Regions from separate parts of the Nocardiopsis rhodophaea genome, predicted to be linked through region 2. Evidence: riboswitches for the same ligand, from Rfam matches in the RefSeq annotation. Region 2 holds a riboswitch; each other region holds the start of a gene.

Region 1 (10,416 bases), on a different contig from region 2:
CTTGCGGTGTCGGATGGGTCGGACGGGATAGTGATCGGGTCGGGCGGCCTGCGTCAGCGGTGGGAGAGCCGCCGGATCAGCAGGTCGCCGAGGCTCTGGGCGGCCTGGACGACGATGACCAGCAGCACGACCGTCGCCCACAGGTAGTAGTCGTCGAACTGCTGGTAGCCCTTGCGGATGGCGACGTCACCGAGTCCGCCGCCGCCGATCGCCCCGGCCATGGCCGAGTAGGAGACCAGCGCGACGATCGTCATGACCAGTCCGGCGACCAGACCGGGAAGGGCCTCGGGCAGCAGCACCTTGCCGACGATGGTGAGTTTCCGGGTGCCCATGGCGTGGGCCGCCTCGACGACGCCGCGGTCGACCTCGCGCAGCGACGTCTCGACGAGGCGGGCGAAGAACGGGATGGCACCGATGCTCAGCGGGACGACGGCCGCGGTCGGGCCGATGGTCGTGCCGGTGAGCAGCCGGGTCAGTGCGAGGACGGCCACCATCAGCACGATGAACGGCAGCGACCGGCCGATGTTCACAACAGCGCTCAGGACTGCCCGTAGGACGGGGGCGGGGGTCAGGCCGCCGCGGTCGGTGGTGACGAGCAGCACCCCCAGGGGCAGGCCCACGAGGATGCTGAAGATGGTGGCCCACAGGACCATGTAGAGGGTGTCGAGGGTGCCGAACAACAGGACCGGCCACATCTCCGGCAGCCGCTCGGTGAGCTCGCTCAGCCAGGTCATCGTCCCGCCACCTCCACCAGGAGCCCCTTGCCGTCCAGGTAGTCCAGGGCCGCGTCCCGGTTGAGGCCGCGGACCTGCACGTTGAGCCGTCCCACGGACTGGCCGGAGACCGTCTCCACAGCGCCGCCCAGGACGTTGACGTCGACGTCGAACTTGCGGGTCAGCTCCGACATCAGCGGCTCGTCGTAGGAGCGCGGGTAGGTGATGGCGACCGCGTCAGGGGCGTCGGTGGGCGGTAGCGGGAACAGCGAGCGGGCCAGCAGCGATCCCGGGGTCCCGATGAGGTCGAGCACGCGCCCAGCCTCGTGGACGGCGCCGGCCTCCATGATGGCCGCGGAGTCGCAGATCCGCTTGATCACGTCCATCTCGTGGGTGATGAGCAGGATGGTCAGGCCAAGCTCGCGGTTGAGGTCGCGGAGCAGCTCCAGGATGGACTCGGTGGTCGCGGGGTCCAGGGCGGAGGTGGCCTCGTCGCTGAGCAGGACCTTGGGGTCGGAGGCGAGGGCTCGGGCGATGCCGACACGCTGCTTCTGCCCGCCGGACAGCTGCGCGGGGTAGGCGCGGGCCCGGTCGGCCAGTCCGACGAGGTCCAGGAGCTCCATGACGCGGCGCTTGCGCCGCGACGACGCGACACCGGCGACCTCCAGGGGGAAGGCGACGTTGCCCGCGACGGTGCGCGAGGACAGAAGGGCGAAATGCTGGTGCACCATGCCGATGCGGCGCCGCGCCGCGCGCAGCTGGGCCGGGCGGCGCATCGCCGTGAGGTCCTCACCGTCGACGCGCACCGTTCCGCGGGTGGGGCGTTCCAGGAGGTTGACGCAGCGGAGCAGGGTGCTCTTGCCGGCGCCGCTCTGGCCCACTACGCCGTAGATCTCGCCTTGGCGGACGTTGAGATCGACGTCGTCGAGCGCGAGTACCTCGCGGTCCTTCAACCGGTAGACCTTGCGCAGGCCCACAGCTTCTATCACTGGTTTCCTCGTGGGTCGGGTGGAGAATTCCCTGGGGGTGTCCGGCGGCGTCCGGCGGTGGCCGGGCACGGCCGGGGAGCCCGACAGCGGGCACGCCGAACCGATCGGGGCGGCGTATGCCCATGTCAAAGCCTAGGGAGTACGGCGCGTTCGCGGGCGTGGCGGCGCGTCCGCCGGGGCGGTCGGCGGTACCGCTGCGAGTGGAGGGTCGGCGACCGCCGGTCCGCCTGCGGGTCCGGACAGCGGCGCAAGCGCGCGCGGACGCGTGCGGGTGGGAGATAAAGGCCTAGCGACACATTCGACAGCGGCCGTCGCCCGAGAGGTGCCGCATGGAGCAGCGCCGACGTCCGCCGCGCGTGGAGGCGCGGGAGGTCACGTTGCCACGATCGAGTGTGTTCACGCCCTCTACGAAACCATACCGGAGCGGTGTGAAATAGGCCGTTTCGCCCGGATCGCGGGTAACATTCGCCACAGTTGTCGGATTCTGTAGCCGAAGCCCCCTGTTCCCAGGGGGTTCCGCCACTGGAGTCGACGAACGTCCTCCACACCCGTCTCGGCCTTGCTTACACTCAAACAGCGTCCCAAGCACGATCAATCGATTGGCAAACAGGCAGAACTCCCTTAATGTGCCTGGGGCGTCACGCCGGACCGCGCGGTCGAGGAGGAGCGACACTCGCCGCCGGAAACCGGCCCCTGAGCGGACCGCGGCCCCGGTCCCGGCCCCATGCGAGAGCCGACGCGTTCCGCGAGGGAGGAGCCTCCTCCCTCGGACGTCGGCTGAGAAGCGAGGAGCGATCCACGTGGAGCCCGACCGATCATCCGGACCGGACGACTTCGCCGACTTCTGGGCGGCCGACCCACACGTCGGCACCACCCTCCTGTCTCCAACGGCGCGGCGTCGCCTCCGCCTCGCCCTGCCCGCGGTGGCCCTGGCCGCCACGCTCGGCCTGGCCCCGCTCACGGCGAGCACCGCCAACGGCGCGGTGGCGCCCCAGGAAAGCCTGAGCTCTCTGCAGGAGCGCGCTGAAGCGCTGGGCGACGAGTACGGCGGCCACCTCGTCGACATGGAGGGGGTCATGGAGGAGGCCGAGAAGGCCGAGAAGCGAGCGAAGAAGACCCAGGAGAAGGTCGACGCGGCCCAGGACCAGGTCCGCAAGTTGGCCGTGGCCAGCTACACGCGCGGCGGCATCGACCCCGCCTTCTCCCTGTTCGTCGAGGACGACCCCCAGGAGGTCATCGACCAGGCCTCACTGGTCGGACACCTGTCCAGCAGCCAACGCGACAAGATCGACCGCTTGAGGCGGGCCATCGACCGCGACAAGAAGGCCCAGAAGAACGCCGAGAAGAAGGTCGCCAAGGTCAAGGAGGACCTCGACGAGCTGGAGGGCCGCCGCGAGAAGGTGCAGGAGCTCATCGCCAAGCACCCCGCCCAGGAGATGGGCCCGCCGGACAACCTCACCCCTCGCACCCGGCAGATGAAGGAGATCATCATCGAGAAGTTCGGGGAGGGGAAGGAGCAGGGCGGCGTGGGCTGCTACCGCCCGGACGGGGGCTTCGTCGTTGGCGAGCACCCCAAGGGCCGGGCCTGCGACTTCATGGTGAACGACGAGGGAGAGATGCCCTCACAGGAGCAGATCGACCGCGGCTACGACATCGCCGAGTTCGCCCAGGACAACGCGGAGCGGCTCGGCGTCATGTACATCATCTACCGGCAGAAGATCTGGGACGTGCGCCGCAGCGGGGAGGGCTGGCGGGACATGGCCGACCGGGGCAGCATCACCGAGAACCACTTCGACCACGTGCACATTTCGATGATGTGACCCGACCCTCGCCTCGCGGGCGCGGCCGAGACCCGCCCGCGAGGGCGTGCGGCCGTCGGCCTCAGCCCCCGGTGAAGAGTGGGGCGTACAGGACCGTCATACAGCCGCCGATGAGGGCCAGCATCGATCCGACGGCGAGGATGAACACGGCCCAGGCGAGGAAGCCGTGCCGGGGACGGTGGTCGGGACGTTGCGGGGAGGACGACGAAGACACTGTTGCCCTTCACATCACTGGTCCGCCGTCGGCGGACATCGAGGGATACCGCGAACCCCCACCGTATCCCCCGGCGAGGGGGCGCAGGCGGCGGACGGCCGACCTCACCCGGCATATGATCTCGATCCGGCAACGATCCCGCCGGATTCGTCCCGTTTTCTCGGTGTGACCGCCAACCTGAACCTCAGGGTCCGAACCTTTGGTCCGTGCGGCAGCGCGCGAAAACGACATGCGCCGTTTTTCACCCCCAATTCCCGCCACAAAACGGTGACGATCCACGACGTTTCCCGCGACACCGGAACCATGGCCGATCGCGGAAGTTAAAATGCCGAGTCCTGCCCCCTGACGCACATCCGGCACCTCGCCGGGTGCGCGGGGTACGCAGCGGAGCGATCGCTTCCGCCCGGGGTCGAACCGCGGTCACGGATGGTCACATCCCAACACCGTGGTGTGCGCATCTCGCGCGGATCACAGCGAGCGGATCCACCCGTATCAGGCCATTCCAGATGGAACCGACAACGCGCCGACGCGCGTCGGACAAACAGTTCACACACGCAGTTGGCGCGAGGGGAGTCATGAGCGACAACGGACCCTACCCACAGCCTCCGCAATTCCCCCAGGATGGCGAAGGCGGCTCCGGAGGACAGCCGCCCTACGGCGGCGCCTACGGCCAGCCCGGGCCCGAGCACGGTGGCCCCCACCCCGGTCAGCAGTACCCGAGCGGCCCCCACCAGGCTCCCTACGGCGGCCAGAACACCGGAGGACAGCCCGGCTACGGCTACGGCGGCCCGCAGCACGGGGGGCCGCAGTTCCAGCAGCCGCCGGAACAGCCGATGTACGCCGGCCCCCAGGGTCCCCAGCCGCCCTACGGCGGTCCAGGCATGCCCGGCGGCCCCGGCGGCTACCCGCCGCCTCCACCGCCAAAGCGGAGCAGCGCCGGGATGTGGATCGTCATCGGCGGTGGCGCGGTCATCCTGCTCCTGGTGATCGCGGTGGTCATCGTGATATTGAAGCCCAGCGACAGCAGTCCGTCCGCGGCCCCGCAGCCCGACGGCCAGGCGCGGTCGGACGACCAGCCCAAGGAGGAGGCGGACGACGAGCCGGAGCCCAAGGCCAAAGGTGAGCCGCCCTACAAGCTGCCCGAGGACGCGTGCCAGACCTACACCGAGGACAAGCTGAGCGAGTACGCGATCTCCGACAGCAGCAAGAACCTCAGCGACAACCGCTCCGCGTGCCGCTGGCGCGTCGAGGGCGAAGGCGACAGCTGGGGCACGTTCTCCCTGGAGTACCGGACCCCCTTCGCCGGGTCCGACTCCGTCGAGGGCGCCAAGGACGACTTCGCGTCGGCCGTCAAATACGCCACCGATGAGAGCAACGACTACATGGAGCGCGAGGTCCACGAGGAAGAGGACGTCAAGCTCGGTGAGGAGGCCAAGCTGATCTTCTCCACGGAGAAGATCACGCGGTCCAACTATTCGGTGGCCACGCTGCTGGTCCGCGAGGGGAACATCACCACCGAGGTGAAGCTCTCGATGTCGCCTGGTCTCAACGCCGACGAGAGCGTTCCGGCCCCGCTGGAGTTCTCCGACGTGGAGGACATGATGCTCGACCTGGGCAAGGCGTCACTGACCCCCATCGGCTCCTAAAGGGCCGAGCGCGCAAAGCGCGCGGACGCAACGGAGACGACAGCGGGGGTGTGCGGGCTTTTCAGGCCCGCACACCCCCGTTTCGCCGCGCTCCGGCCCGGTCCACGCGCCGCCCGGTGCCGCGGACACCGGACGGTGGCTCAGGCGGCCGAGACGACCGGCCGGATCAGTCGGCCAGGTCGGCACGCACGCGGCGGGCCGCCTCGACCATGTTGCGCAGGGCCGGTTCGACCTCCGCGTAGCCGCGGGTCTTCAGCCCGCAGTCGGGGTTGACCCACAGGCGCTCCGGATCGACCGCCCGCAGGGCGTCGCGCAGCGCCGCCTCGATCTCGTCGACCGTGGGCACGCGGGGCGAGTGGATGTCGTAGACACCCGGGCCGATGCCCCGCTTGTACCCTGCGACGGCCAGGTCGTCGACCAGCTCCATGTGGGAGCGGGCCGCCTCGACGCTGGTGACGTCGGCGTCCAGCTGTTCGATGGCGCCGACGATCCGGCCGAACTCCGAGTAGCACATGTGCGTGTGGATCCGGGTGGTGTCGGCCACGCCGGAGGTTGCCAGCCGGAACGAGCCGATGGCCCAGGCGAGGTAGTCGGCGTGCCGCTCCGCGCGCAGCGGCAGCAGCTCCCGCAGGGCGGCCTCGTCGACCTGGATGTGCCGGATCCCCGCCCGCTCCAGGTCGAAGACCTCGTCGCGCAGCGCGAGCGCCACCTGGCGGGCGGTGTCGCCCAGCGGCTGGTCGTCACGCACGAACGACCAGGCCAGCATGGTGACCGGGCCGGTGAGCATGCCCTTGACGGGCTTGGAGGTGCGCGACTGGGCGTAGGTGATCCACTCCACGGTCATCGGCTCGGGCCGCGAGACATCGCCGTACAGGATCGGCGGTCGCACGCACCGCGACCCGTAGGACTGCACCCACCCCTTCTGGGTGGTGACGAAGCCGTCCAGGCGCTCGGCGAAGTACTGCACCATGTCGTTGCGCTCGGGCTCGCCGTGCACGAGGACGTCCAGGCCGATGTCCTCCTGCAGGGCGATGACGCGGTCGATCTCGGCGCGCATCCGCCGCGTGTACTCCGCGTCGTCGATCCGCCCGGCGCGGTGGTCGGCGCGCGCCTTGCGCACGTCGGCGGTCTGCGGGAACGAACCGATGGTGGTGGTCTGCAGCGGCGGGTCGTCGGTCCGGGCCGCACCGCGCTGTTCGTGCCCGTTGCGGGCCACATCGTCGCCCAGCGCGTCCAGCCGCGCGCGCACGCGGGAGTTGACGAACGCCGCACCGTCGGGGGCGGTGGCGCGCGCCCGCTCCAGCTCCGCCGTGATGCCCTCGTCCCCGGCCGACAGCGCCCGGCCCAGCAGCACGACCTCGTCGAGCTTCTGCCGGGCGAAGGCCAGCCGCTCGCGGATCACCGGGTCGAGCTCGGTCTCGGCGTCCAGGTCGATGGGCACGTGCAGCAGGGAGCAGGAGGTGCTGACGACGATGTCGCGGGCCAGGCCCAGTAGCGAGCCCAGGGTGGACAGCGCCTTGGCCAGGTCCGCCCGCCACACGTTGCGGCCGTCGACGACGCCCGCGACCAGGGTGGTGTCGCCCAGGCCCGAGACGGCGGCGATCTCGTCGACCGACTCCGGCCCGGCCACCAGGTCCAGGCCGATCCGCTCCACGGGGGTGCGCTTGAGGACTTCCAGCGCTTCGGTGCCGATTGACCCGAAATAGGTGGAGACGAGGATCTCGGGGCGGTTGGTGAGCTCACCGAGCCGACCGTAGGCGCGCTCCAGCGCGACGAGTTCGGCGCGCCCGTCGTCGGTCGCCAGGATCGGCTCGTCCAGCTGCACCTGTCCCGCGCCGGCGGCGGCCAGAAGCTCCAGCAGCTCGGCGTAGCGTCCGAGGAGGTCGTCGAGGAGGTCCAGTGGACGCCAGCCCTGGGGGGCGTCCGCGGCGGGCTTGGCCAGCATCAGGAAGGTGAGCGGGCCGACGAGGACCGGCCGCGTCATCATGCCCAGCCCCTTGGCCTGGGTGAACTCCGAGAAGGGCTTGGTTGAGGCGGCCAGGCGCGGCCGCTGGTCGGGGGACAGTTCGGGGACCAGGTAGTGGTAGTTCGTGTCGAACCACTTGGTCATCTCCAGGGGCGCGATGTCGTCGGCGCCCCGGGCCATCGCGAAGTAGCGACGCAGCTCGGACTCGCGGTCCTCCCCGGCGAAGGCCGGGGTGCGGAAGCGCTCCGGCACCAGGTCGAACAGGACCGCGGTGTCGAGCATGTGGTCGTAGTAGGAGAACGTGTTGGACGGGATCTCCGCCACCCCCGCGTCGCGCAGGGTCTCCCAGACGCCGCGGCGCAGTCGGGCGGCGACGGCGTCCAGTTCGGAGGCGGGGATGCGGCCCGCCCAGTAGGCCTCGCTCGCCCGCTTGAGTTCGCGGTTGGGGCCGATGCGGGGGTATCCGTGCACGGTCGTCGTCATCGGACACCACCGCCTCGAAGCGAGGTTCGGGTTCTCATTGGCTTCTTCTCTCCCTCGTCGAACAGCCGTTGACGGTCCGGCCGTGCCGTTGGGGAGCAACCCATGAGCGCGTGCGCGACGAAGCGCCCGTCGCCCGCGGCCCTCCCTCGGGGCACGTGGACCAACCGCGGACGCGTGGGCGTCCACGGGCGGAGGGCAGGTATTCGGACTCGTGGGCGTGCGTGCCGGAGTTGCCGACACGCGGGCCTACCGGCCGTCGCTTCCCAGGCGGATCGTGCCCAGTGCTGTTGACGGCTCTCGTTCCCACTCACCGCTGCGGGGCAGTCCCGGAGTCGCACCGGGTTCCCTCTTTCGACACGCGCGGCGGCTGCCGTGCGTGTACCGACCGCGGCTGCCAGTATAGGGACCCGCTTGCGAGACGTGAGATGCGGCATGCCCTCATGTGCCCGAAACGTCCCCGTTCCTGCGCTTTTGCGTTTCGGACAGCGGGTGTTGACGCTCTTATTGCCCACTACGTCAGCGGGCAGGCCCCTGACCGTTCTAAGCTCGTCCGGTGGGCCCGGTTACACCTGCTGAACACCCCCTGGCAACGGCGATCCGGACCCTTGAGCAACCGAGATTACGGGTCTAAAAAACTCCCCACCAATTGCGAAAGACGTTCGTTCCCTTGCAGACAGCGCCCGGCGAATCCCACGTGCCGTTCACCACACCCAACTCGCCCGCATCGACCCCGGCAGGTCGGCGCACCCCCCGCCTTCCGCGAGCCTCTGCCCCGATCGCGATCGCGCTCGTTGCCGCCCTGTCGCTCGCCGCCTGTTCCTCCCCGGACGCCGAGCACAAGTCGGAGAAGCCCGAGCGGGCCAAGGCGACCGGCAAGACCGACGAGCTCACCGTCGTTGACCTCGACAACGTCCCAGACGTGACCGAGGAGACGAAGGAGACCGAGGAGTCCGGCACCACGGCGGAGCTGGCGTACCCGAAGATCCCCAACGCCGACCCCCTGACGAAGCGGCTGGGCGAGATCACCGACCAGGAGCGCGACGACTTCCTCGGCGCCAACGCCAAGGCCGAGGACATCAAGATCGGCTGGAACCTGAGCGTCGCGGGCGACGACGTCGTGGCGGTCCGGCTCACCCAGGACGAGAAGGACGACGAGGGCGAGCGCACCTCCTACGCGACCTACTGGTACGACACGACGCAGGGGACCACCGCCTACTCCACCGAGCTGCTGGCCGGGCAGAAGGAGCTGGAAACCCTCGACGGTCTGGTGAAGAAGGCGCTCAAGGACGAGGACGCCGCGGACACCTCGCAGCTCTACCCGATCCTCCGCTCCTACGACTCGATGGGCTTCAACCCCGACGGCGACCTCGTCGTGGAGTTCGACGAGGGCCAGGTGGCCCCGGTGAAGTCGGGCCGGATCTCCGCCGTCATCCCGAAGGAGGACGTCGACCCGCTCCTCTCCGACTTCGGCAAGAAGGCCCAGGCCGCCGCCGTCGTCGTCACCCCGGACTACCGGATCGAGAAGCCGGCGACGCCCCCGAAGGACGGCGCCAGCGCCGAGGTCCCCGGGATGATGCCGGTGCGCGACGACAGCGTCGACTGCTCGGACCCGGCGTCCAAGTGCATCGCCCTGACCTTCGACGACGGCCCGGGCGACCGCACGCCGGAGCTCCTCGACACCCTCGCCGAGTACGACGCCAAGGCCACCTTCTTCCTCACCGGCGAGCCTGTGCGGGAGCACGCCGCCACGGTGCGCCGCGAATACGCCGAGGGGCACGAGCTGGCCAACCACACCGTGCACCACCCCGACCTGACCCGGCAGGCCGAGGTCCGGGTCCGCGCAGAGCTCGACACGGTCAACGACCTGGTCCGGCGCGAGACCGGGTACAGCCTCGAACTCATGCGCCCGCCGTACGGCGCCACCAACGACGCGGTCTCCAAGATCTCCAAGGAGGAGGGGCTCGCGGAGATCATCTGGAGCGTCGACACCAACGACTGGAAGGACCGCAACTCCTCCATCGTGGCCAAGCGCGCGGTGCAGGGCGCCCAGCCCGGGGCGATCATCCTGATGCACGACATCCACGGCACGACCATCGACGCCGTCCCCTCCATCCTCAAGCAGCTGGACGAGAAGGGGTACACGATGGTCACGGTGTCCCAGCTACTCGGTGACACCGAGCCGGGCAAGTCCTACTTCAACGGCCACCCGGAGAAGAAGAAGGACGGCGCGGACTCCAAGGAAGACAAGGACGGCAAGGGCGACAAGGACGGCAAGGGCAACGCGTCGCCCGCCTCGGACGCGTCCGACTCCAAGGACTGACCGCGGCGCTCTTGGAGGGACCGGCGCGCCCCGCGAGAAAGCGGTGCGCGCCGCGTCATACAAGAAAAGGGTGTCCCCCGTACCAGGCACCCCCTACCCAGGCGTAATGTGGGACGCCGTGGACGCTGCCACGACGATGTCGTAGCGGCACTGTCGCACTGTGACGGCGATGGGCGAGGCTCGCGATTGAGGCGTGGGTCAATACCCAGCATCGCCTACCCCCAATCCCATACCGGTGTCCTGAAGTGGCCCGCTTAACCGATCT
Region 2 (10,416 bases):
GCCGTAGGGCGGCTGCTGCGGACCGGACGCGACCTGTCCGTGGGCCGAGGCGTAGGGCCCGGAGGGATGGGCCGGGGGCTGCTGCCCGGCCTCGGTCGGCATGGCGCGGACGGCTTGGTCGTTGGTCGGGTGCATCGCCGCTGTCGGGCCCGACGCCCCCTCGGGCGGCGCCTCGGCCGGGGCGGGCGCGTGGGCGGTGGTTTCGGCGTCGAGTTGGCCGTTGGCGGCGGCCGCACCAGCGGTGGCTCCGGCGATCCCCGCGGCACCCGCCGCCGCGCCGTCCGGGCGCGGGGTGGACGGCGGCGTCCACGAGCGCACCACGGTCCGGTCGACAACGGACTCGGTGGGGTTCTCCTGCCCGACCAGGTGGTTGAGCAGCTGCTGGGCGGTGGGCCGGTGCGCCGGATCCTTCTCCAGCGCCTGGCGGACCACCTCCTCCAGGCTCGGGTCCAGCCCCTCCAGGTTCGGGGGTGCCGAGCTGATGAGGTGGAGCACCGCCGGGACGCTCTGCGCGTCGAAGGGGGCTCTGCCGGTTCCGGCGAAGGCGATCAGGCAGCCCCAGGAGAAGATGTCGGAGGCCGCGGTGATCTCCCCGCCCGTGACGAGTTCGGGAGCGAGGTAGGCGGGGGTCCCCATGAGCTGGCTGGACCGGGTCACCGAGCCGTCGTCGTCCATGGCGCGGGCGATGCCGAAGTCGATCACCTTCGGCCCCACCGTCGACAGCAGGACGTTGGCGGGTTTGAGGTCGCGGTGGATCACCCCGGCGCCGTGGATCGCGGTCAGCGCGGCCGCCACCCCCATGGCCAGGCTCTCCAGGGTCCCGCCATGCATGGGGCCCTCGGTGGTGACCGCCTCGGAGAGGTTAGGTCCGGGAACGTACTCCGAGACGATGTAGAGCGGGTCGCTCTCCAGCTCCGCGTCGATGACGCCGGCGGTCGAGAAGCGCGCGACCCGGCGTGCCGACTGCACCTCGCGGGCGAAGCGGCGGCGGAAGTCCTCGTCGTCGGTGAGGTCGGGGTGGATGAGCTTGACCGCGACGAGTCGCTCAGAGGCGTCTTTGGCGAGGTAGACGGTGCCCATGCCGCCGCGGCCGAGTCGTCCCACGATGCGGTAGTCCCCGAGCTCGTGGGGGTCGCCGGTGCGGAGGGGTTTGGCGCGCTCGTGCTCGTTCGACGTCACAGTTGTGGTTTTCCTTTATGGCTCACGGGGGTTCGCGACTCATAGCGTACCGACGCGATGCGGGCGTCGCGCGAGTGCGGTCGCCGGGGCGACCTCCGCTGTGACGGGGGTGTCGCAGATTTTAGACACGCATCGCGCCCTCCGCGGTTCCGGTCAGTAGCCGACCTCGATAGGATTAGAACACCAGTTCGAATGAGTGCCTGCTCTTCCCCGCGGGCCGACGGCATTCGCGCGCCGCCGGTGCGGGCGCGCACGCGATGAGGGGAGTGGCCCGGTGGCACGTGTCTACGGTGTGCCCATCACGGTGGTCGAGCGGGAGGGGCGGCCGCAGCGCTTCACCTGGGAACGGCGGATCTACACGGTGCGGCGGATCATCGACCACTGGGTCACCCTGCGTACCGACTGGGCGGCCGGGGCGCGCGATCGGCTGCCCCGGCGCACGTTCTGGCGCGTGGAGGCGGGATCCGGTCGCGGTCCGGGCGTCTATGAGCTCCGGCACGACTCCGACAGCGGCCAGTGGCTGCTGGCGCGGGTCTGGGATTGACCCGCGCCGACGCCAAGAGCCCGCTCAGCCGCCGGTGTCCGAACCCGCGGAACCCTGGTGGCGCCGGTCGCGCGCCACAGCGGCGATGAGCCGCTCCTCGGCATCGGCGCCGGGACTGACGCGGGGGAGCCGCCACAGGAAGACCGCGCCCGCCAGCCACCACGCCCCGACGATCGCCCACTCGTACGGCCAGACCAGCGCCGCCGGCATACCGGGCAGGTAGAGCACGGCCAGCCCGGCGCTGAGGACGAGCGCCGCCGCCCCGATGGCGCGACCGGCTGGGGCGCGGCGGCGAAGCTTGCCCGGTATCAGCGGATGATGGCGCGGCGCCGCCAACCCCGGGGGAAATCCCAGACCAGGGGATACCGAAAAGCCCAACGGCAATCGGCCAGACTGCAAAAGAAGGTCGCGCGGCAGCGCACCGACACCGGCCGCACGTGGGCCAAGGCCGTAGTGCGCGACCACGACCGGGTGGCGGTAGAGGATTTCCGGCCCAGGTTCCTGGCCACGTCGACCATGGCGCGCAAAGCGGCGGACGCCGCGATCAGCGCGACCAAGAAGGCCCTGGTGGAGATGGGCCGCAAGCACGGGCGCGATGTGCGCCTGGTGCATCCCGCGCACACCACTTCATCCCGCGCACACCACGATGGATTGCGCATGGTGCGGAGCGAGAGCCAAGCACGCACTTCTGCTTTCCGAGCGAACCTACGCGTGTAGCGCGTGCGGTGTGGTGTCCCCGAGGGACAAGAACTCCGCGCGGGTCATGCTGATCCGGGCAGGTTGGAACCCGGATGGTGTTGAGGGTGTGAGACCAGGTCAGGCGCTGCCTGACCTGGCTGCCTGAGCCATGGATCCCCACCTAGGCTATGAAGGCGGGAATCCCCCGCCTTCAGGCGGGGGAGCAGTCAACCGAGCACCATGTCGCGCAGGGCACGCAGGCCGGGTTCGTCGCGCACCCCGGCGACGAGGAGGGTGGTGACGGGGCTGTCGCGCCACGCCTGGAGGCGCTCGGCGATGCGCGGCAGCGGGCCGACCAGGGAGAGGCCGTCGGCCAGCTCGTCGGGGACGGCGTCGATGGCCTCCTCGCGGCGCCCGGCCAAGAACAGCTCCTGCACCTTGTACGCGGCTTCGGCGAACCCCATCCGCACGAACACGTTGAGATGGAAGTTCTCCTCCTGGGCGCCCATGCCGCCGATGTAGAAGGCGAGGGGCATCTTGGCGGTGCGCAGCGCTTCGGCGGTGTCCTCATGCGGGAGCACGGTGACCGTGCAGGCGATGTCGAAGCCGTCCGGCGCGTCGGCGAGCGCGTCGGCGTACACGCGGGGGCTGATCTCCGGGTGGTAGAAGAGGGGCGTCCAGCCATCGGCGATCTCGGCGGCCAGGGCGACGTTCTTCGGTCCCTCGGCGCCCAGGTAGACGGGGATGTCCGGGCGCAGGGGGTGGGTGATGGGTTTGAGGGGCTTGCCCAGCCTGGTGCCGCCGGGGTAGGGCAGCGGGTAGTGCGGCCCGTCGGAGGTGACCGGCGCCTCGCGGTGCCAGACCTGGCGCATGATGTCCAGGTATTCCCGGGTCCGCTCCAGCGGGCGGGGGAACGGCTGCCCGTACCAGCCCTCGACCACCTGCGGGCCGGACACCCCGATCCCGAGCCGCAGGCGTCCGCCGGAGAGGTGGTCAAGGGTCAGCGCGTGCATGGCGGTGGCGACCGGGGTGCGCGCGGAGAGCTGCACGATCCCGGTCCCCAGCCCGATCCGTTCGGTCCGGGCGCCGTACCAGGTCAGCGGGGTGAACGCGTCGGATCCGTAGGCTTCGGCGGTCCACACCGAGTCATATCCGAGGGCTTCGGCGGCCCGCACCGTCGCGGTGGCGTCATCGGAGGCGGCGCCCCAGTACCCCACCGCGATTCCCAGTTTCAGGTCTGTGGTCACGCGTGCTCCGTCGGTCGCTGGAGGAATTCGGCGTCTGGGGCGCATGGTAGAACCGGTTTCAGTTTCTGGATAGGGGCGCCCGGAAGCCCGGCTCCGGGACGGCACTCAACCCGCGTGTGCCATTCTGGTGGGCGGTGCCGACGTCGGCGGTGCGCCCCCGCGCGGGTTTGCCGCCGCACGCAGGAACCCGGTGTGAATCCGGGGCGGTCCCGCCACTGTGACCAGGGAGCGGACCCGCGACCAACGCCACTGCCGGACACGACCGGTGGGAAGGCGGCGGGGACGCGGCGATCTGGGAGCCAGGACACTGCTCGGCACCAGGACCGACCCCTATGGGCGTGGACTCCCGAGGAAGGACTGACCCGCGTGAGCGCTTCCGCTCGCTACCCCTTCAGCGCGGTCGTCGGCATGGACGACCTGAAACTGGCGCTGCTGATCAACGCCGTGTCCCCGGCGGTCGGCGGTGTCCTGGTCCGAGGCGAGAAGGGCACCGCGAAATCGACCGTCGTGCGCGCCCTCGCGACGCTCCTGCCCGACCTCGACGTCGTCGACGGCTGCCGCTTCGCCTGCGATCCCGCTGACCCCGACCCCCGCTGCCCCGACGGACCGCACCCGGAGGACGCCGTCCCCGCCGAGCGCTCCGCCCGCCTCGTGGAGCTGCCGGTCGGCGCGAGCGAGGACCGCCTGGTGGGCTCGCTCGACATCGAACGGGCGCTCACGGAGGGCGTCAAGGCCTTCGAGCCGGGACTGCTCGCCGCGGCCCACCGCGGCGTGCTCTACGTCGACGAGGTCAACCTGCTCCACGACCACCTCGTGGACCTTCTGCTGGACGCGGCGGCAATGGGCAGGTCGCACGTCGAGCGCGAAGGCGTCTCGGTCGCGCACGCCGCCCGGTTCCTGCTGGTCGGCACGATGAACCCGGAGGAGGGCGAGCTGCGCCCGCAGCTGCTGGACCGGTTCGGCCTCACGGTCGAGGTCGCGGCCACGCGGGAGCCGACCGAACGCGCCGAGGTGGTCCGCCGCCGCCTCGCCTTCGAGACCGCCCCCGAGGCCTTCGCCGCCGGCTACGCGCGGGAGGACGCCGAACTCGCCGACCACATCCGCGCGGCCCGCAAACGGCTGCCCGGGGTCGTCCTCACCGACGCCGCCCTGCGTCAGGTGACGGCCGTGTGCGCGGCCTTCGAGGTGGACGGCCTGCGCGCGGACATCGTCACGGCCCGCGCGGCCATGGCGCTCGCCGCCTGGCGGGACCACACCGAGGTGACCTCCGACGACGTGCGCGACGCCGCCCGGCTCGCCCTGCCGCACCGGCGCCGCCGCGACCCCTTCGACGCCCCCGACCTCGACGAGGACCGGCTGCAGGAGGCGCTGGACCAGGCGGGTGATGACGACCCAAAAGGCCCTGAGGACGCCCCGGAGGAGCCGGGGGGTCCCGACGACAGCGCCGGGTCGGACAGCAGCCCGCAGGAGAGCCCGGAGTCCGCGGCCCCCGACGACGCCACGACGTCGCCCCCGCCGTCGTCTGACACCGGCCACCAGCAGGAAGAACAGCAGGAGACCTCCGGTGCGGGGCCGGGGCAGCAGACGGGCGACACCACGAGTGAGGCGGGGGAGCCCTACCGGCCCCGGCTGCTGAGCGTCTCCGGGATCGGACAGGGGACCCCCGGCCGCCGCTCCCGCGCCGAAACACCGTATGGCAGGACATCGGGGGCCCGCCCTCCGCGGGAACGCGTCGGGACGCTGCACCTGACCGAGACGCTGCGCGCGGCGGCCCCCCACCAGCGGGCCCGGGGCCGCACCGGTCCCGGGCTCCGGCTGCAAAGCTCGGACCTGCGGGAGGCCGTCCGCGAGGGGCGCGAAGGCAACCTCGTGCTGTTCTGTGTGGACGCCAGCGGCTCGATGGCCGCCCGGCAGCGCATGCGGGCCGTCAAGGGAGCGGTGCTCAGCCTCCTGCTCGACGCCTACCAGCGGCGCGACAAGGTCGGGCTGGTCACCTTCCGCGGCCGGGGCGCCGAACTCGACCTGCCGCCCACCTCGTCGGTCGAGGCGGGCGCGCGCCGCCTGCGCGAGCTGCGGACCGGCGGGCGCACGCCCCTGGCGGCGGGGCTGCTGCGCTCGGCCTACGTGCTGCGCGTCGAGCGCCTGCGCGACCCGCGGCGCCGCCCCCTGCTGGTCGTCGTCACCGACGGCCGCGCCACGCAGGGCGGCCTCGACGACGCCCTGCGCGCCGGGGCGTGGATCGGGTCCCAGGGCGTGCAGAGCGTCGTCGTCGACTGCGAGTCGGGCGCGGTGCGCCTGGGGCTGGCCGGGCGGCTGGCCGCCGCCATGGGCGGGACCGCGGTCCGGCTGGAGGAACTGGGGGCCGACGCGCTGAGCGGACTGGTCCGGCACACCCGGCACCGGGCGGCGTAGCGCCGCGCCACCGACAGACGATCACCGCGACAGACAAGGACCCAACAGATGCCGCAGGGCAAACCCTCCTACGTCCCCGACGACGGACTCACCACCCGGCAGCGGCGCAACCGGCCGCTGCTGATCGTGCACACCGGCGCGGGAAAGGGCAAGTCCACTGCCGCCTTCGGCCTGGCTACCCGCGGGTGGGCGCAGGGCTGGGACATCGGGGTGTTCCAGTTCGTGAAGTCCGCGAAGTGGCGGATCGGCGAGGAGAAGGCGTTGCGCGTCCTGGGCGACACGTCCGAGGGCGGCAGGGTCACCTGGAACAAGATGGGCGAGGGCTGGTCCTGGATCCAGCGCCCCGGCACCGAGCAGGACCACGCCGCCGACGCGGCCGAGGGCTGGAACCAGATCAAGCGCGACCTGACCGCCGAGACCTACCGGCTCTACGTGCTCGACGAGTTCACCTACCCGATGAAGTGGGGATGGGTGGACGTCGACGACGTCGTGGAGACCCTGCGGAACAGGCCCGGGAACCAGCACGTCATCATCACCGGCCGCGGCGCCGACCCGCGGTTGCTGGACGCGGCCGACCTCGTCACCGAGATGACGAAGGTCAAGCACCCGATGGACGTCGGCCAGAAGGGCCAGCGCGGCATCGAGTGGTGACACCCCGCGGAGCGGGGACCGCGGTCAGTGGGACAGGGCGCCGTCGGCCGCGTCCCCTTCGGCCTGCCCATCCAGGTCGGACGGGATCAGGCTGTAGAGCGCCAGATCGGAGCGGCCCTCGTGCAGCCGCATCGCGTTGCGCTCGATGCCCTCGAAGACGAACCCGGCCTTCTCGGCGACGCGGCGCGAGCCGGCGTTGCCGGTCGCGGCCTTCAGCACGATGCGCTGGAAGCCCTGGCCGATGGCCCAGCGGCAGGCGGCGACCGTCGCCTCGGCCGCCAGGCCCCGGCCGCGTGCCCAGGGGGCCAACCAGTAGCCGATCTCGGTCGTCTGGGCCGGCCATATGGTCCGCGTGAAGCCGATGGAGCCGTAGAAGCGGCCGCTGTCGCGTTCGGTGATGGCCCACTTCTGTCCGTCGCCGGTGACGCGGGACTCCGGTGCCACCGTCCGGCACCACTCTTCGGCTTCGGCGCGCGTGTAGGGCACTCCGGGTTCGGGGAGCGGCAGCCACCGCTGGATCAGGGGGTCGTTCACCGCGGCGAAGACATCGTCGATGTCGGCTTCGGTGAAGGCACGCAGTGTCAACCGTTCCGTCTGCAGGATGACGATCGGCATCATCTTCGTGGGAGAGGTCATCGGTTCGCGCTGCATTCCGGTCCTTCCAACTCGTCGAACGCGTGCACGGAGCGGAGGAACCGAGCGGCCAGGTCCGGTGCCCCCGCCCAGTGCACATGGAGGTACGAGGCGTTCAGGGTGGCACCCGCGAATCCCTCGCCGCCACTGGATTTCCACTGCCAGGCGGGGTCGGCGCCGTGGGCGGGGGTGAGCCGGGTGCGGTGGAACTCGTGCCCGTGGACGCGGGTCCCGGCGGGAGCCAGCACGGAGTCGCGCACGGCGACGGCGGCGCGGTAGCCGAGGGTGAGGCGGTCGGTCATCCGCGCTTCGGCGGGGATGACCCCGCACATCGGCGCCCCGTCCAGCTCGCGCGCGAGGTAGAGCAGCCCGGCGCATTCGGCGGCTACGGGCGCGCCGCGCCCTGCCAGGTCGGCGACGGCGGACCGCAGCGCGGCGTTTCCGGAGAGCTCGGCGGCGTGCATCTCGGGGAACCCTCCGCCGATGATGAGCCCGCGGGTGTCCGGGGGGAGCTTCTCGTCGTGCAGAGGGTCGAACGCGACCACCTCCGCTCCACCGGCCCGCAGCAGTTCCGTCTGCTCGGTGTAGGAGAAGGTGAACGCGGGCCCGCCGGCGACCGCTATCCGCGGGGAAGGCGCGGCTGAGCCCGCCGCGCTCGCCGTCGGGATGCCCTCGGCCGTCAGGCGCTCCGCCATCTCGGCGTCGGGGTCCCACGGAGAGCCGGGGAGCGGGGCGGCGGCACGCGCCAGCGCGACGATCGCGTCCAGGTCGCAGGAGCCGGCCACTAGGGAACCGAGCCCGTCCACGGCCGCGCGCGCGGCGTCAGCGCGCTCGGCGGCCGGGATGAGTCCGAGGTGCCGCGCGGGGGTCTCGATGGCGGTGTGCCGCCGAATGGCGCCGAGGACGGGAACGCCCACGTCCTCCAGCGCGTCCCGCAGCAGCTCCTCGTGGCGGTCGGAGCCGACCCGGTTCAGGATCACCCCGCCCACGCGCACCCGCGTCTCGAAGGTGCAGAACCCGTGGACCAGAGCGGCTATAGAACGGCTGGTGCGGGCGGCGTCCACGACGAGCACCACGGGCGCTCCGAGCAGCCCGGCGACATGCGCGGTCGAGGCGAAGTCCCCGGGGCCGTGGAAGTGCCGCGGCTCGGACGCACCGTCGAACAGGCCCATCACGCCCTCGATGACGGCGATATCCGCCCCGGCGGCCCCGTGCTCGAACAGAGGCACGATCCGCTCCTCGCCACAGAGCACCGGATCCAGGTTCCGCGGCGGACGTCCGGTCGCCAGGGCGTGATACCCGGGATCGATGTAGTCGGGCCCCACCTTGTGCCCGGACACCCGCGTCCCGCGCGCCGCAAACGCCGCCATGAGGCCGGTGGCGACCGTGGTCTTCCCACTCCCCGACGCCGGAGCCGCGATCACCACCCGCGGTATCTGCGGCATGCGCGTATCCCTCTTCCTGCCTGACTCGTCGACGACCGTCCAGGTTATGTGCACAGCGGCGCCCTGCGTCCACCAAGGAGCGGTGCCCAACGCCCCATCCGGCGCGCACAGAGCGTCCCCCGCGGAATTCGATGGCGCGGAACAGATGGTCATCTGGTCGAACGCGGAGCGGGGATGGAGCCGCCGGAGGGATCCGGGTCGTAGATGTAAAGCCAGGCGGTGGCCCGCGCGTAGAAGTAGCGGAAGAACACCTTCAGGACCCTGGCCTTGACCCACCGCCTGACGGGGCCCGCTGTCTTCAGGTCGCGGTTGTCCCTGGCGGTTTCGAGCAGCCGTGCGATCCGCGGGCGAAGCGACCTGGGCCGCCCACCACACCTGGCCGTCCGGTGCGCGGACGTGGAGGAACGCCCCGGCCTTGGCGAGGACCATGTTGAAGGCCCCCGGATCGGTCTCGACTCCTGCTGAGGTCCCCGAGACGGTGTACAGGCCCGCGTAGTGGGGGCGCGGGGCCCGGGGGTTGAGGAGCGCACGGGCCGTCGACCAGATCCCGTCCGCACCCACGAGTAGGCCGGCGTGCGCGCGGGAGCCGTCGGCGAAGCGCGCGATCACGCCGTCAGCGCTCGCGGTGGCATCGGTCAGCCGTCGGCCGGTGGTGATGGCGGCGCCGTCGCGGACCGCTTGTGTCCGCAGGGCGTGAACGAGGTGCCCGCGCATGATCGTAACGCCGCGCATCGGGTCGTCGTCCAGACGCCCGCGCGGGACGTCGCCGAGGAGGGCGCCGGAGGCCGACCACACCCGCTGGCGGTCGACCTCGAATCCGGCCTCGCGCACCTGCTCCAGGCAGCCCAGCGCGTCCAGGCAGCGCAGCCCGTTAGTGGCCAGGCTGACGAAGGAGCCGATGTCGCCTCCGGGATCGGGGTGAGTCTCATACACGGTGACCTGGGCTCCGATGTGGTCCGACCTGCTCACCGAGACGGCGGTCCTGCGCGATCACCTGGAGTACCTGCGCGACCGGGGCCACGCGCTCCCGGGCGATCCCCGGCTCGTCGCCGCTGCGATGGGGGCGATGCTGTGGACACTCGGCTACTCCGCACTCACCGCCCCTGACCCGGTCGTCGGCGACGAGGCCGTCGACACGCTCACCGACCTGCTCCTGCACGGACTGGCCGGCCCCTGAGCCTCTTCCTCGCGAGAAAGCACACAAGCCGCCGCAGGCCCCGTGGTGATCACGGGCACCTACTGCGAAAGCGCGCCGTCGATACCAGCACGGTCCCGTTGGCCTTCGCGGTGGCCCGCGCTCCGGCGCGTCCGTGCTTCCCCGATACGCTGTGCGGCGGCATCTGCCAGGAGAAGCAGTCGAAGTCGGAGCACGACGGAAAGCGCGGTGGCATGAGCGCGAGCAGGCGGCGGCTCGTCGGGGTCGGTGTGGGGCCGGGAGACCCGGAACTGGTGACGGTCAAGGCCGTCCGGCGGATGCGCGAGGCCGATGTCGTTCTGGTGCCGGTCATGGCCCTGGACGAACCGGGGCGGGCGGAGGCCACGGTCCGCGAGCATGTGGACGATCGGTCCATCGAGCGCGTCGTCTTCGCGCTCAACGATCGCGGGGGTCGCAGTGAACGTCGCGTGC
Region 3 (10,416 bases), on a different contig from region 2:
AAGATGGCGGTAATCCGAGACTGCGTCACGCTTCCGACTGTATGTGACGGGCTGTCGGCCGCATATAAGTAGGCGATGAGGGGCACTACGACGCTTGCTGACCTGCTCGTTGCCCCGCCCGCAGCTGACCAGGACCCTTTTCTGCGGCGAGGGGTGATTCACGTCCATATTTGTGTCGCAGATCACATTTCTGTGGCCTGCTGCTAGTTGCTGCTGCCCGCTGTCAGCGACCTCTCGCGCGGCGGGATCCCGACGGCCAGCATGAACGCCTCGATCTTGGACGGTGACGTCATACCGGTGAGGGGCAGGTACGGGCGGCTCGCGCGGCGGCCCTCCACCGACGGGAAGACGCGTGGGCGGCCGGTCAGGTCGCACAGGCCCAACGAGCGCGTGCGTCCGGGCAGCACGTAGTACGCCCCGATCTCGTCGAAGGGGATCCGCACGATGTAGCGCCCCCGCATGTAGCGGAACTCGCCATCCTCGACCTCCAGCACCGGTACATCCATGCGGAATCCGTGCCAGGCGAGAGCGCATCCGACCGCGATCAGCAGGACGCCCAGAATCAGGTTGGCCCAGTAGGCCGGTGAGAGAGCAATGGTGACGACGCCAAGCAGGGTGAGCGCGGCTCCGCCCCACATTTCCCCATGCTTGCGCCCCACGGGACAGATCAAGCGAACCGTATCGGACACGGACAGGCCTCTTTCACTGTGCGTCACGGGGACATGGCTACCACCGATCGCACTGTACCGGTCTGGGGGGCCAGCGGAAGGCCGAATGAGAAAGGAACGCGGTAAGGATTCGGAAACCGCAGGGAAAGCGGCACCCCCGGTCATGTCGGCCTTCCCGGTTTTGGGCGTGGACGTGATCACGTTGAGCACCGCCGTAACCCGTGCCCGGGCGCGGCGCGTGCGTCGCCGGACGCTGCCGCGGCCGGACACGGGGCGCAGGATGGCACCGTGAACGTGCGGGGTCCACGTGCGGTGCCGCGCCCCGCGGCTCACGCGATGTAGCGTCCCCGGCTGGGCTCGCTCTCGTGGTGCAGGCGGTCCAGCGCCGTCACGTAGTAGGTGTGCGGCCCCTCCGCCACCTCCGTGTCGACGAACGTGGTCAGCTCGCCATCGCTGCGCACCGTCCCCGCCATGTTCCGCGGATCCTCCATGTCGCACACCGGCGGCTCGGCGTACTCGGGCTCCCCGGCGAACCGGTACACCGCGTAGTACGTCGGATCGCTGCGGTGCCGCCGCCGAATGGTCAGCTTCGCCCCGCCCTCCGTGCGCCGGGCGAGGACGATCACCGGCGCCGGCGGCGCGCTGCCGCCGAGCCCTTCGCTGACCGGTATCAGCGCGGGATACGCGTAGTGCTCCTCGGCGACGATCTGCATGGCCTCAGCCGCGGTCGTCCGCATGCGAATCGCGCTGAAGTACACGTCCCCGTTCACCCGCGGGTAGTCCCGGTTGAACGCGAGGTGTCGGCTCAGCTCGCGCATGTCCTCCCAGGCCCCCTCGTTGCCCACCTTGTAGGCGGCCTGCCCGATGTACAGGTGCGTATCGGTCCCCTCGACCACACCCGCCCACCACGGCACGAGCTTGGCGTAGTCGGCGACTTTCAGCCCGATCTCCCAGTACACCTGCGGGTTGATGTAGTCGAGCCAGCCTTCGCGCACCCACTTGCGCGAGTCGGCGTAGATGCCGTCGTAGGACTCGAAGCCGCTGGTGTCGGAGCCGTCCGGATCACTCGACGCGTTGCGCCAGATCCCGAACGGGCTGATCCCGAACCGCACGTGCGGCTTGGTCTCCTTGATCCGCTCGCTCATCTCCTTCACCAGCATGTCGACGTTGTGTCGGCGCCAGTCCCCGATGTCGTCGAAGCGGTTCCCGTAGCGGGCGTAGGTCTCCGCGTCCGGCAGCTCCCGGTTGGCCACCGGATAGGGGTAGAAGTAGTCGTCGAAGTGCACGCCGTCCATGTCGTAGTGCTCGACGGCGTGCATCATCGCGTCCTGTACGAATTCGCGGACCTCCGGGATACCCGGGTTGTAGTAGAAGCGCTTGCCGTACTCGAAGATCCATTCGGGGTGCTGCCGGGCCGGGTGGCTTTCCACCAGGCGCTTGATCTCGTCGTGCATGGAGACCCGGTACGGGTTGAACCAGCCGTGGAACTCCAGGTTCCGCCGGTGCGCCTCGGCGATGGCGAATTGCAGCGGATCGTAGCCGGGGTCCCCGCCCTGCCGCCCGGTCAGCCACTCCGACCACGGCTCGTAGGGAGAAGGCCAGAAGGCGTCGGCCGTCGGTCGGATCTGGACGAAGACCGCGTTGAGGCCGTGGCTGACCGCTTCGTCGTACAGCCGGGTCAGCTCGGCCTGCTGGGCCGCGATGTCGAGGCCCTGGGAGCTGGGCCAGTCGATGTTCACGACGGAGGCGATCCACACCGCGCGCATCTGCCGCTTGGTTGGCGCGTCGGGGTCGGGCTCAGGACAGGGGGCGTCGTAGCCGTCGTAGTCGTCGGGGTCGTCGCTCGGCACGCCGCCCTGTGTCGCCAGAGCGTCGCGCGGGGGCAGGGCGGAGGCGAGCAGTGGTGCGGTGACGAGCGCGGTCAGCGCGCCGCCCGCCGCGCGCAGTGTCGAGCGGCGGGAGAGCAGTGCGGGGTCCTGCGGTGGGTGGGGGATCGGGCGGGAGGTGCGGTCGTGGTCCTTGTCCTGATTCCAGCTCTGGTTTTGGTTCGACGCTGCTCCCGGTTCCCGGTGATCGTCCATCGACGTTGGTCCCTTCCGAACCCGTGCGTTCGTGGAAGTCGGACAGAGCGATGTGATGCGCACCTCAATTCTAAAAGGGCGCAATTGAGATTCCGTGGTGGAATCGCGGGTGTTTTTCGTTGACTGGACGCCCGGGGGTCGGATTGGAGGAGTCGGACCGCACGACCACACTGCTCGACACCGCGGTGGAGCAGGGGATCGGTGTGCTCACACCGCCGATGCGCGTCGCCACAGCTCGACGAGGGAGGCGTCTCCTGTGACGTCCAGGTCTTCGTAGCGTCCCCGGTTCCACAGCGCGAGGTACAGCGCGGCGGACGGGCCGCGGACAGTGCAGTCGGCTGGGGCACCGCTCGGATCGGCTAGCCGCTCCACGCACGGTGCCTCCTGGGAGAGGCGGAGCAGCCACGCGCTCGGCTGCTCTGTGTCCGGGACACCATCGGTCGCCCGTACCAGCAGGGTGCGTGGTTGTTCCGTGCGAACCTGGCTCCGGGAGCGGACGTGGAATCCCGCCAGGAGTTCGTCGATCCCGTCCCGCGCGAACTCGGGGGTGAACTCGCGGTGTTCGGCGCCCAGCGCCCTCTCGGCGTCGACCCGGTGTACCGCGGTTTCGTGCGCCTGGCGCCGTGCCCAGAAGGCGAGCGGCGTCGGCGCGGGAAGGAACGTCCAGCACTCCAGATCGGCAGGGGCAGCGGTGAGCCCCTCCACCAGTTCCCGGTGCCCGTCTCGGAACCAGGCCGCGAGGGCGTGGTCGTCCTTTGGAGCGCACGATTCGATGGGCGTGCGCTGTGTCCTCCCGGCGAGGTACCCGGCGGCCCAACGGTGCACGCTTCCGGTGTGCGCGACGAGGTCGCGTACCTGCCATCCGGGGCAGGTCGGCACGGCGGTGCCCCATCCGGCGAGTACCGCGAAATCGGCCAGCAACTCGCCGTCCCGACGCAGTGTTTCGATGAAGTCGGCGGTTTCCACGAGAACGACGTACCTTCCTCTGACGCCCAGCATCACTCTTCCCCGAACGGACAGTAGGCGTTGGCGTGTGCTCCAACGCAAGGGGCGAGACGGGCGGCGGTGTGGCTGACCGGCACGAGCCCCCAGCGCGAGCCCGTCGATCGTTTGCGGTCGCAGCACCAGCGAGTGCGCGTCCGTACCCGTGATTGGCCTGCGGCGGCCAGCGTCCCGGACAGTGGAAGTCGACGTCACCGCTCCCTCGACGGCAGCGGCCCGGCTGTTCCCAGGGGTCGGGCCGTGAGCGCGACGGCGTAGCGCTGGACTTCGCCCGGGGTGCCGTCGCATCCCATCAGCACAGGTTGCGGTCCGATGTGCTCGACCGCCGCGTCGAAGCGCTGGGCGGACCCGGAACCGGGATCGTGTGCCGTGACTCGCACGACCCCGGGGTCGTGCGAGTCACGGCCAGTCGACCCGAGCGCGGACTCCAGCTCCAACCGCTGGCCGATCCACTCCCAGCCAAGGGTCCGCAGCAACTCCCGCTCGACGGCCTGTTCCCAGGGGTGCTTCAGGCAGCCCCAGCCGCGGTAGAGGTCCAGCAGGTCGGTGGGGTCGCCCGTGCGGTGCACCAGCTGTCCCATGCGCTCCGGAGTGAGGTTGCCCCAGACGCGGCCTTCGGGGAAGTCGACGAGGGTGGGGGCGAACCGGTGCCCGCCGAAGCTGCTGACCCGCCAGACCCGTAGGTCTCCGGTGCTGCCGTGCGCGTCGCGCAATGCCCGGTAGAGGGGGTAGCCGTAGGTGCCGCAGCAGCCATCAACGGACGCGTGGGTGCATACGACCAGGTCGCGGTGGTCACCCGTCGCTCGGTAGGGGGAGAAGGGGGCGAGGGCGGCCGCGTCGTCGGAGAAGAGCGCCTCGATGAACTCTGCGGCACGTTCCACGGGAACGTGGTGCTCCATCCGGGATAGTCCCGCGGCGGGGCCCGGCTCCCGGTCGAAGCGGAGTACCCGCATCGACCCTGGCGTTGAGTACCGCGGGTCGGGCGCCGCGGCGAAAGTCTTCATGGTCAGCCCGCGTTCCTCGGTCCCGCGCGTGGCCGCTCGCAGTGCGGTTCGCAGGGGCGCGGGTACGCGGGGCGTCTCCCACACCGGTGTGCCCATTCCCTCCGGCCAGGGTGGCGGCAGTTCGAGCATGAGGAAGCGGTCGAAGTACCGCGCGGTGCCGATCGGATCCTCCGCGGCCGCACGCGCCACCAGCGAGCAGGAGCGGCGCACCCGCGAGGCGGTCGCGCTCTGCGGGCGGAAGCGGGTGGGTCCCCGTCCCGCGAGGGCATCGATCAGGTTGGCGCGGGCCCGCTCCGCCTCGGAGTCGAGCTGCTCGACGGTGCCGAGCTTGGTCACGCTCTCCACCGCGCTCGGACCGGTGAAGTGGCCGTGCTCGTGCAGGGTTCGGTAGAGCGCGACGAAGTCGACCCTGCCGTCGCCCGGCGTGATCGCCGGCGGCATCCCGCCATTGGCGGATCCGTTTCGGTTGCCGCGGCGCACCGGATGGTCGCGGGCCCCGACGGCGACGACATGCGGGGCGAGTTCGGCCAGGCCCTCCGTGGGGGATCCACCCCCGTAGTGCAGGACGTTGCCCGGGTCCCAGCACGCTTTGAAGGCCGGGTGCCCGACGCGCTCGATGAGCGCGAGGGTGTCGGCGGCGGTGCGGGTCAGCCCGCCGTGCGGCTTGACCGCGATCGTGACGCCGTGAGCGGCGGCGTACGGGGCGGCGGCCACCATCAGCCGCACGTAGCGCGCGTTGTTCGCGGGCTCGGGGCACCCCATGTCGACCAGGAGCCGCACCCCCAGCCGGGTGCAGTGGTCGATCTGACGGCGCAGCGAGCGGAGGGCCACCGCATCGCCGCGGTCCAGGTCGGCGGCGTGGCTGAGCAGGATGAGATCGAGTCCGTGCTCGGCGATCTCGGATCCCACGCGCGCGGCACGCTCGGGCGGGGTGTCGGGGGTGATCACGGCGGGGACGCCGTGTACCGGGAGGGCGACCGCGGTGTACCCGGCGGTCCGGATGCCGCGCAGCGCGCGGTCGAGCGGGAATTGCGCCCACGGCCGGATGGTGCAGGCGAGCGTGGGCGCGGGGGCGGGAGCGGTCACGGGTGGACCTCCTGGTCGAACCGGGTGACGAGCACGCGACGGGAGACGTCTCCTGCGTCAAGGACGAGGCTGTGGGCGCGGACGCCGTAGAGGTCGCCGACGGTGTCCTCGGTCAGCAGCCGGGAGGCGGAGCCGACCCGCACGTCACTGCCGCCGAACATGAGCATCGCGGTATCGGCGACCTCCAGGGCGTGGTCCGGGTGGTGGGTGGTCATGACGACCGCCCGCCCCTCATCGGCCAGGCCGCGCAGCAGGTGCAGCACGCGGCCCTGGTTGCGCAGGTCGAGCGCGGATGCGGGCTCATCCAGCACTAGAACCCGGCCTTCGCCCACGATGGCGCGGGCGAGCAGTACGAGCTGGCGCTCGCCACCGCTGAGCGTGGGGTAGTCGCGATCGGCCAAATGCCCGATGCCGACACGCTCCATCGCGGCCAGCGCAAGGCGTCGGTCGCGTCGGCCGGGGGACGCGAGCGGTGCGAGGTGTCGGGTGCGGCCCATGAGCACCATGTCCAGCGCCCGGTAGGCGAAGGTGGAGTGGTGCTGTTGGGGGACGAAGCCGATGTCGCCGCCGGCCCGCACCGTCCCCTCGGTGGGGTGTGCGAGCCCGACGAGACAGCGGAGCAGTGTGGTCTTGCCGCGGCCGTTCGGACCAAGCACGGTTAGCACCTCGCCCTCGGTGACGCGGCGCGAGACGTCGCGGAACAGCCAATGGGGCAGTTCGTAGGCGAACCCCAATCCGTCGAGGTCAAGCATGGGCCCACATCCTTCGGCGGCTGCTGTGCAGGAGAACCAGGAAAACGGGGGCGCCGATGAGCGCGGTCAGCACGCCGAGCGGGATCTCGGCGACACCGAGGTTGCGCGTCACGGTGTCGATAACGGTGAGGTAGGCCGCGCCGAGCAGGACGGACACAGGGATGACGGCCCGATGGTCGGACCCCACCAGCAGCCGGGCGAGGTGCGGAACGACCAGTCCCACCCAGCCGATGACCCCGCTGACCGCGACCGCTCCGGCCACGACGGCCGCCACGGCCGCGAGCAGCAGCCAGCGCAGCCGTCCCGGCCGCAGGCCGAGGATCGTGGCGTCCTCGTCTCCCAGGGAGAGCACGTTGATGCGCCAGCGCAGCGCCAGGAACAGCGCCCCGCCCGCAACGGCCGGGACACCCACCACGGCGACCTTGGCGTAGCTGGCGGTTGCGAGGCTGCCGAGCAGCCAGAACACGATGGACGGCAGGTCGGTGTAGGGGTCGGCGAGGTAAGTGAGCAGCGACACCAGGGCGGAGAAGAACGCCCCGACCACGATGCCGGAGAGCACGATCGTCAGGGGCGGGGCCGGCCCCCGGGCCCTGCTGACCACGAAGACGGCGACGAGCGCGGCCAGCCCGAACGTGAACGCGCCCAGGACGAGCGCGGCCGAGCCCAGCCCGAGCACGATCGCGAGAGCGCCGCCGAACGACGCGCCCGAGGAGACGCCGAGGATCTGCGGGCTGACGATCGGGTTGCCGAAGACGGCCTGGAGGACCGCGCCGCACACGGCGAGGCCCGCGCCGACGAGCATGCTCAGCAGGACCCGGGGCAGACGCACGTTGAGCACGGCGGCGGCCTCGGTGTCCGACCAGGTGCGGTCGATCGGGAGGAACTGGCCGAGGAGGATCTGGAGGACGTGATCGGCGCTGACGGAGTAGCGGCCGAAGCCGAGGGCCAGGACGCCGACGACCAGGACGACGGCCACCAGTCCCAGCACCGTCCCGCGATGTCGGGGAGCGGCCGCCGTTTCGGCGTCGTGGAGCGCGTCGGCCTGGTCTGCGGCGTCGACCACCGCCTCAGCTGCCGAACGCGTCATAACCGCGGGAGGCCGAGTTGGGCACGACGTTGAGGATGGTGTCCAGCTGGGCGTCGGAGGGCTCGCCGCCGTAGAGGAACCCGTAGGTCTCGACGACGTCCTTACGCAGGCCTGGTGCCCCGGTCTCGTGCACCAGACCGGCAACCCACCGCCACATGAGGGGGGATTCCTGGCTGGGTGGGTCCCACCGGTAGCCGCCCAGGGGCACCTTGTAGACGCGGCGGTCGCGCACGGCGCTCAGGCCCGCCAGTTTGGGGTCGTCGTACATGGTCTTCGGCGTGGCCGGGCCGAAGTTGCCGATGAGGATGATGTCCGGGTCCCACTCCAGGAGCTGTTCGACGTCGATCGTGGCCCGCTCGTTGTCGAGACCGGCGGCGGGGTTGCGGCCTCCGGCGAGGTCGATGACGAAGTGGTTGTAGGAGGCTCCGGCGCCGACCTCCAAGCTGTCCTCGGCTCCCCGCAGATACAGGACGGACGGCCGGTCGTCGTCGGATGCGGGAAGCTCGGCCCGCAAGCGTTCCAACCGCTCGTGCATCCGACCGACCATCGTCTCGGCCCGGTCCTGCTTGTCGAGCAGCTCGCCGTAGAGGGTGATGGCGCCTTCCAGGTCCTCCTGTGTGCCGTAGGTGAGCTGGGCGACGGGGAGGCCGGTGTCGCGCAGCGGATCGACGAGGTCGGCGCCGCGGTCGCCCCACTGGATCACCGCATCCGGCTCCAGGGCCAAAACACTCTCAACGTTCGGCGCGAACTCGGCTCCCGCCACGTCGGTGGAGACGTCGAGCAGCTCGGGGTAGACCTCGCCGAGGTAGCTGTCCTCGATGGCGGTGCGCGAGGCGGCGTTCATGCCGACCAGCACCTCCGGCCCGCCGTTCACCGCCACCACCATGGAGGCGGCGGGCAGCGGAATCGTCACCACCCGGCGCACTGGCCCGGAGAGCGTGACCTTATCTCCCGCGAGGTCGGTGACCGTGCGGCTTCCCTCTTTGCCTTCGGGCCCGGCCCGACCACACCCGGTGGCGAGCAGCGGCAGCGCGGCAGCGGCGAGCGCCCCGCCCAGCAGTGTGCGGCGCGGGACGTCCGGGGTTGGGGGGTCGGCAACACGGGTTCGCCCGTGGGGGACGATGCTCGGCGGAGCGGCGCGATGGAGCATCCGGGTTCCTCTCGTGTCCTGGACGCAGGCCACAGAAGAACCTGCACCCGGGACAGCGGAGCGCCCTCAGCACGACCGATCGACCAGAAGGCGGTCGATTGGACCATGAGCACCACACGCCACACCCGAACGGGCCTGCCGCAAGCACGACAGCTCCCATGCACGCCTCCTGGGGTCCGCGCCCCGTGGATCGTGTCCGCGACAGGCCAGTCTCCTGACTCCCGGATCATCGCTCCCCCCGACCTTCCGGCCCATCAGCCGTGGTCGCACGTGGGGTTCCCTCCCCGGTCACAGTGGCGGGACCGTGCCGGATTCACACCGGCTTCCTGGATCCCGTCGCGGTCGGCCGACGGATCAAGGCTAACCAAACCCCTCCCGAACTGGAAGATCAGACCTCACTTCCCCTGCCGCGGAGGGATTGGCGGACGACGCTCCGTGTGGACGCCGAACCCGCGGGTCACGAGCGCCGATCTGTTGGCCGCCTGGCGCGCTGGCGGGACCGGCGTCGCCCCCTGCCGCTCATCGTCGTAGTGCACTGCCACCCCCACCACGCGGGCGGTGCCGGCGAATTCCGAGTTGGTCTGGGCCTTCCAGTTGCGGTCCGCGCGAACGAGGGCGGCTCGGCCGTTGACGGCGCCAGCTGGCTGCACCGGTCCTGGCGTCCGTTCGGCCACGTTCTTCGCCGTACGCTGAGACCGGACTTTGCGGCCTTCGTCGCCGTCCTCGCCGCGGGTGCCGGGCGCCCGCTCGTCGGTCGCGGCCGTCCCGCGTCGGCGGTTGCGGTCCGTGAGCGCTTCGGCCCGCACGGACACGGCTGAGACGCGTGCCCCGGACCGGGGCCGTGACGGGGCCGCATACACGAAGAAACCCCAGGCCGTTGACGGGGGGCTAGCGACCTGGGGCTGAAGCTGTGGGCCCCCAGGGGATCGAACCCTGAACCCGCGGATTAAAAGTCCGCTGCTCTGCCAATTGAGCTAAGGGCCCCGATGCGTGCTTCCGTCGTGGGTACGGTGCCACACCATGCGTGCTAAGACTAACGGGTTTTCCACCCGGATGCGGAACCCAGGGGCGTGTGCGGAGGCGTGCAGCCGGTCGGATGCCATCAACTCCCGCCCCGTCCGGCCCCGTTCCAGAACTGCCGAGCACACCGGGAGCACACCGACGCTAGGCCCGGCGCGGTATCAACCAGCGGACCCAACAGCCACTCAAGCTGCGCCAGGATGCCGTAGGTGATCACCAGTTAGGACAACGTTGACCGTGGACAAGACCTGGGCCGACGGCCACTGGGACGAACGTGTAGACAGAAGCGCGATGTGCTGACCATGTGGACCTCAAGGCCGCCACGGCGAACATCGCCCATCAGTTCATCCAGATGGGGTGGGCCACGGAAGCGAAGCCCACGAAGATCGACTCCAGTGACCGCACCATCGCACTGACCGAAGACGCGGTGGCGGTGCTGCGTGCCCGCCGCAGCCAGCAGAACGCCCGGCGGCTGGCGGCCGGACCCGCCTGGAAGGAAACCGGGTACGTGTTCACCCGGGACAGCGGCGAACGGTATCACCATGCCCAAATCAGCGGCGCGTTCC

Evidence for each region. Region 2 has a riboswitch for cobalamin ahead of ABD259_RS19425 (putative cobaltochelatase). Riboswitches for the same ligand answer to the same signal wherever they lie in the genome.
Region 1: linked by a shared signal. The riboswitch ahead of metE (5-methyltetrahydropteroyltriglutamate--homocysteine S-methyltransferase) and the one ahead of ABD259_RS19425 (putative cobaltochelatase) in region 2 are both predicted to bind cobalamin.
Region 3: linked by a shared signal. The riboswitch ahead of ABD259_RS00340 (ABC transporter substrate-binding protein) and the one ahead of ABD259_RS19425 (putative cobaltochelatase) in region 2 are both predicted to bind cobalamin.

What each region holds. Positions count from the first base shown of each region.
Region 1 is NZ_BAAAPC010000006.1:18,749-29,164, forward strand. It holds gene ABD259_RS08110 (methionine ABC transporter permease) at 54-734, opposite strand; gene ABD259_RS08115 (methionine ABC transporter ATP-binding protein) at 731-1,690, opposite strand; gene ABD259_RS08120 (coiled-coil domain-containing protein) at 2,503-3,522, shown strand; gene ABD259_RS08125 (hypothetical protein) at 3,584-3,736, opposite strand; gene ABD259_RS08130 (DUF3558 domain-containing protein) at 4,312-5,382, shown strand; gene metE (5-methyltetrahydropteroyltriglutamate--homocysteine S-methyltransferase) at 5,549-7,831, opposite strand; cobalamin riboswitch at 8,009-8,232, opposite strand; gene ABD259_RS08140 (polysaccharide deacetylase family protein) at 8,607-10,151, shown strand.
Region 2 is NZ_BAAAPC010000018.1:73,392-83,807, reverse strand. It holds gene ABD259_RS19455 (serine/threonine-protein kinase) at 1-1,179, opposite strand, end outside; gene ABD259_RS19450 (DUF6504 family protein) at 1,454-1,723, shown strand; partial or broken gene ABD259_RS19445 (amino acid permease) at 1,748-2,011, opposite strand; gene ABD259_RS19440 (hypothetical protein) at 2,177-2,440, shown strand; gene ABD259_RS19435 (zinc ribbon domain-containing protein) at 2,370-2,567, shown strand; gene ABD259_RS19430 (LLM class F420-dependent oxidoreductase) at 2,629-3,648, opposite strand; cobalamin riboswitch at 3,829-3,958, shown strand; gene ABD259_RS19425 (putative cobaltochelatase) at 4,015-6,060, shown strand; gene cobO (cob(I)yrinic acid a,c-diamide adenosyltransferase) at 6,109-6,711, shown strand; gene ABD259_RS19415 (GNAT family N-acetyltransferase) at 6,736-7,362, opposite strand; gene ABD259_RS19410 (cobyrinic acid a,c-diamide synthase CobB) at 7,344-8,771, opposite strand; partial or broken gene ABD259_RS19405 (FAD-dependent oxidoreductase) at 9,312-9,722, opposite strand; gene ABD259_RS19400 (hypothetical protein) at 9,724-9,966, shown strand; gene cobI (precorrin-2 C(20)-methyltransferase) at 10,065-10,416, shown strand, end outside.
Region 3 is NZ_BAAAPC010000001.1:65,923-76,338, reverse strand. It holds gene ABD259_RS00375 (rhomboid family intramembrane serine protease) at 1-29, opposite strand, end outside; gene ABD259_RS00370 (hypothetical protein) at 204-638, opposite strand; gene ABD259_RS00365 (glycoside hydrolase family 10-like protein) at 998-2,749, opposite strand; gene ABD259_RS00360 (maleylpyruvate isomerase family mycothiol-dependent enzyme) at 2,957-3,715, opposite strand; gene ABD259_RS00355 (TIM barrel protein) at 3,943-5,841, opposite strand; gene ABD259_RS00350 (ABC transporter ATP-binding protein) at 5,838-6,593, opposite strand; gene ABD259_RS00345 (FecCD family ABC transporter permease) at 6,586-7,680, opposite strand; gene ABD259_RS00340 (ABC transporter substrate-binding protein) at 7,661-8,830, opposite strand; cobalamin riboswitch at 9,018-9,219, opposite strand; gene ABD259_RS00335 (hypothetical protein) at 9,226-9,642, opposite strand; tRNA gene ABD259_RS00330 (tRNA-Lys) at 9,742-9,814, opposite strand; gene ABD259_RS00325 (hypothetical protein) at 10,155-10,416, shown strand, end outside.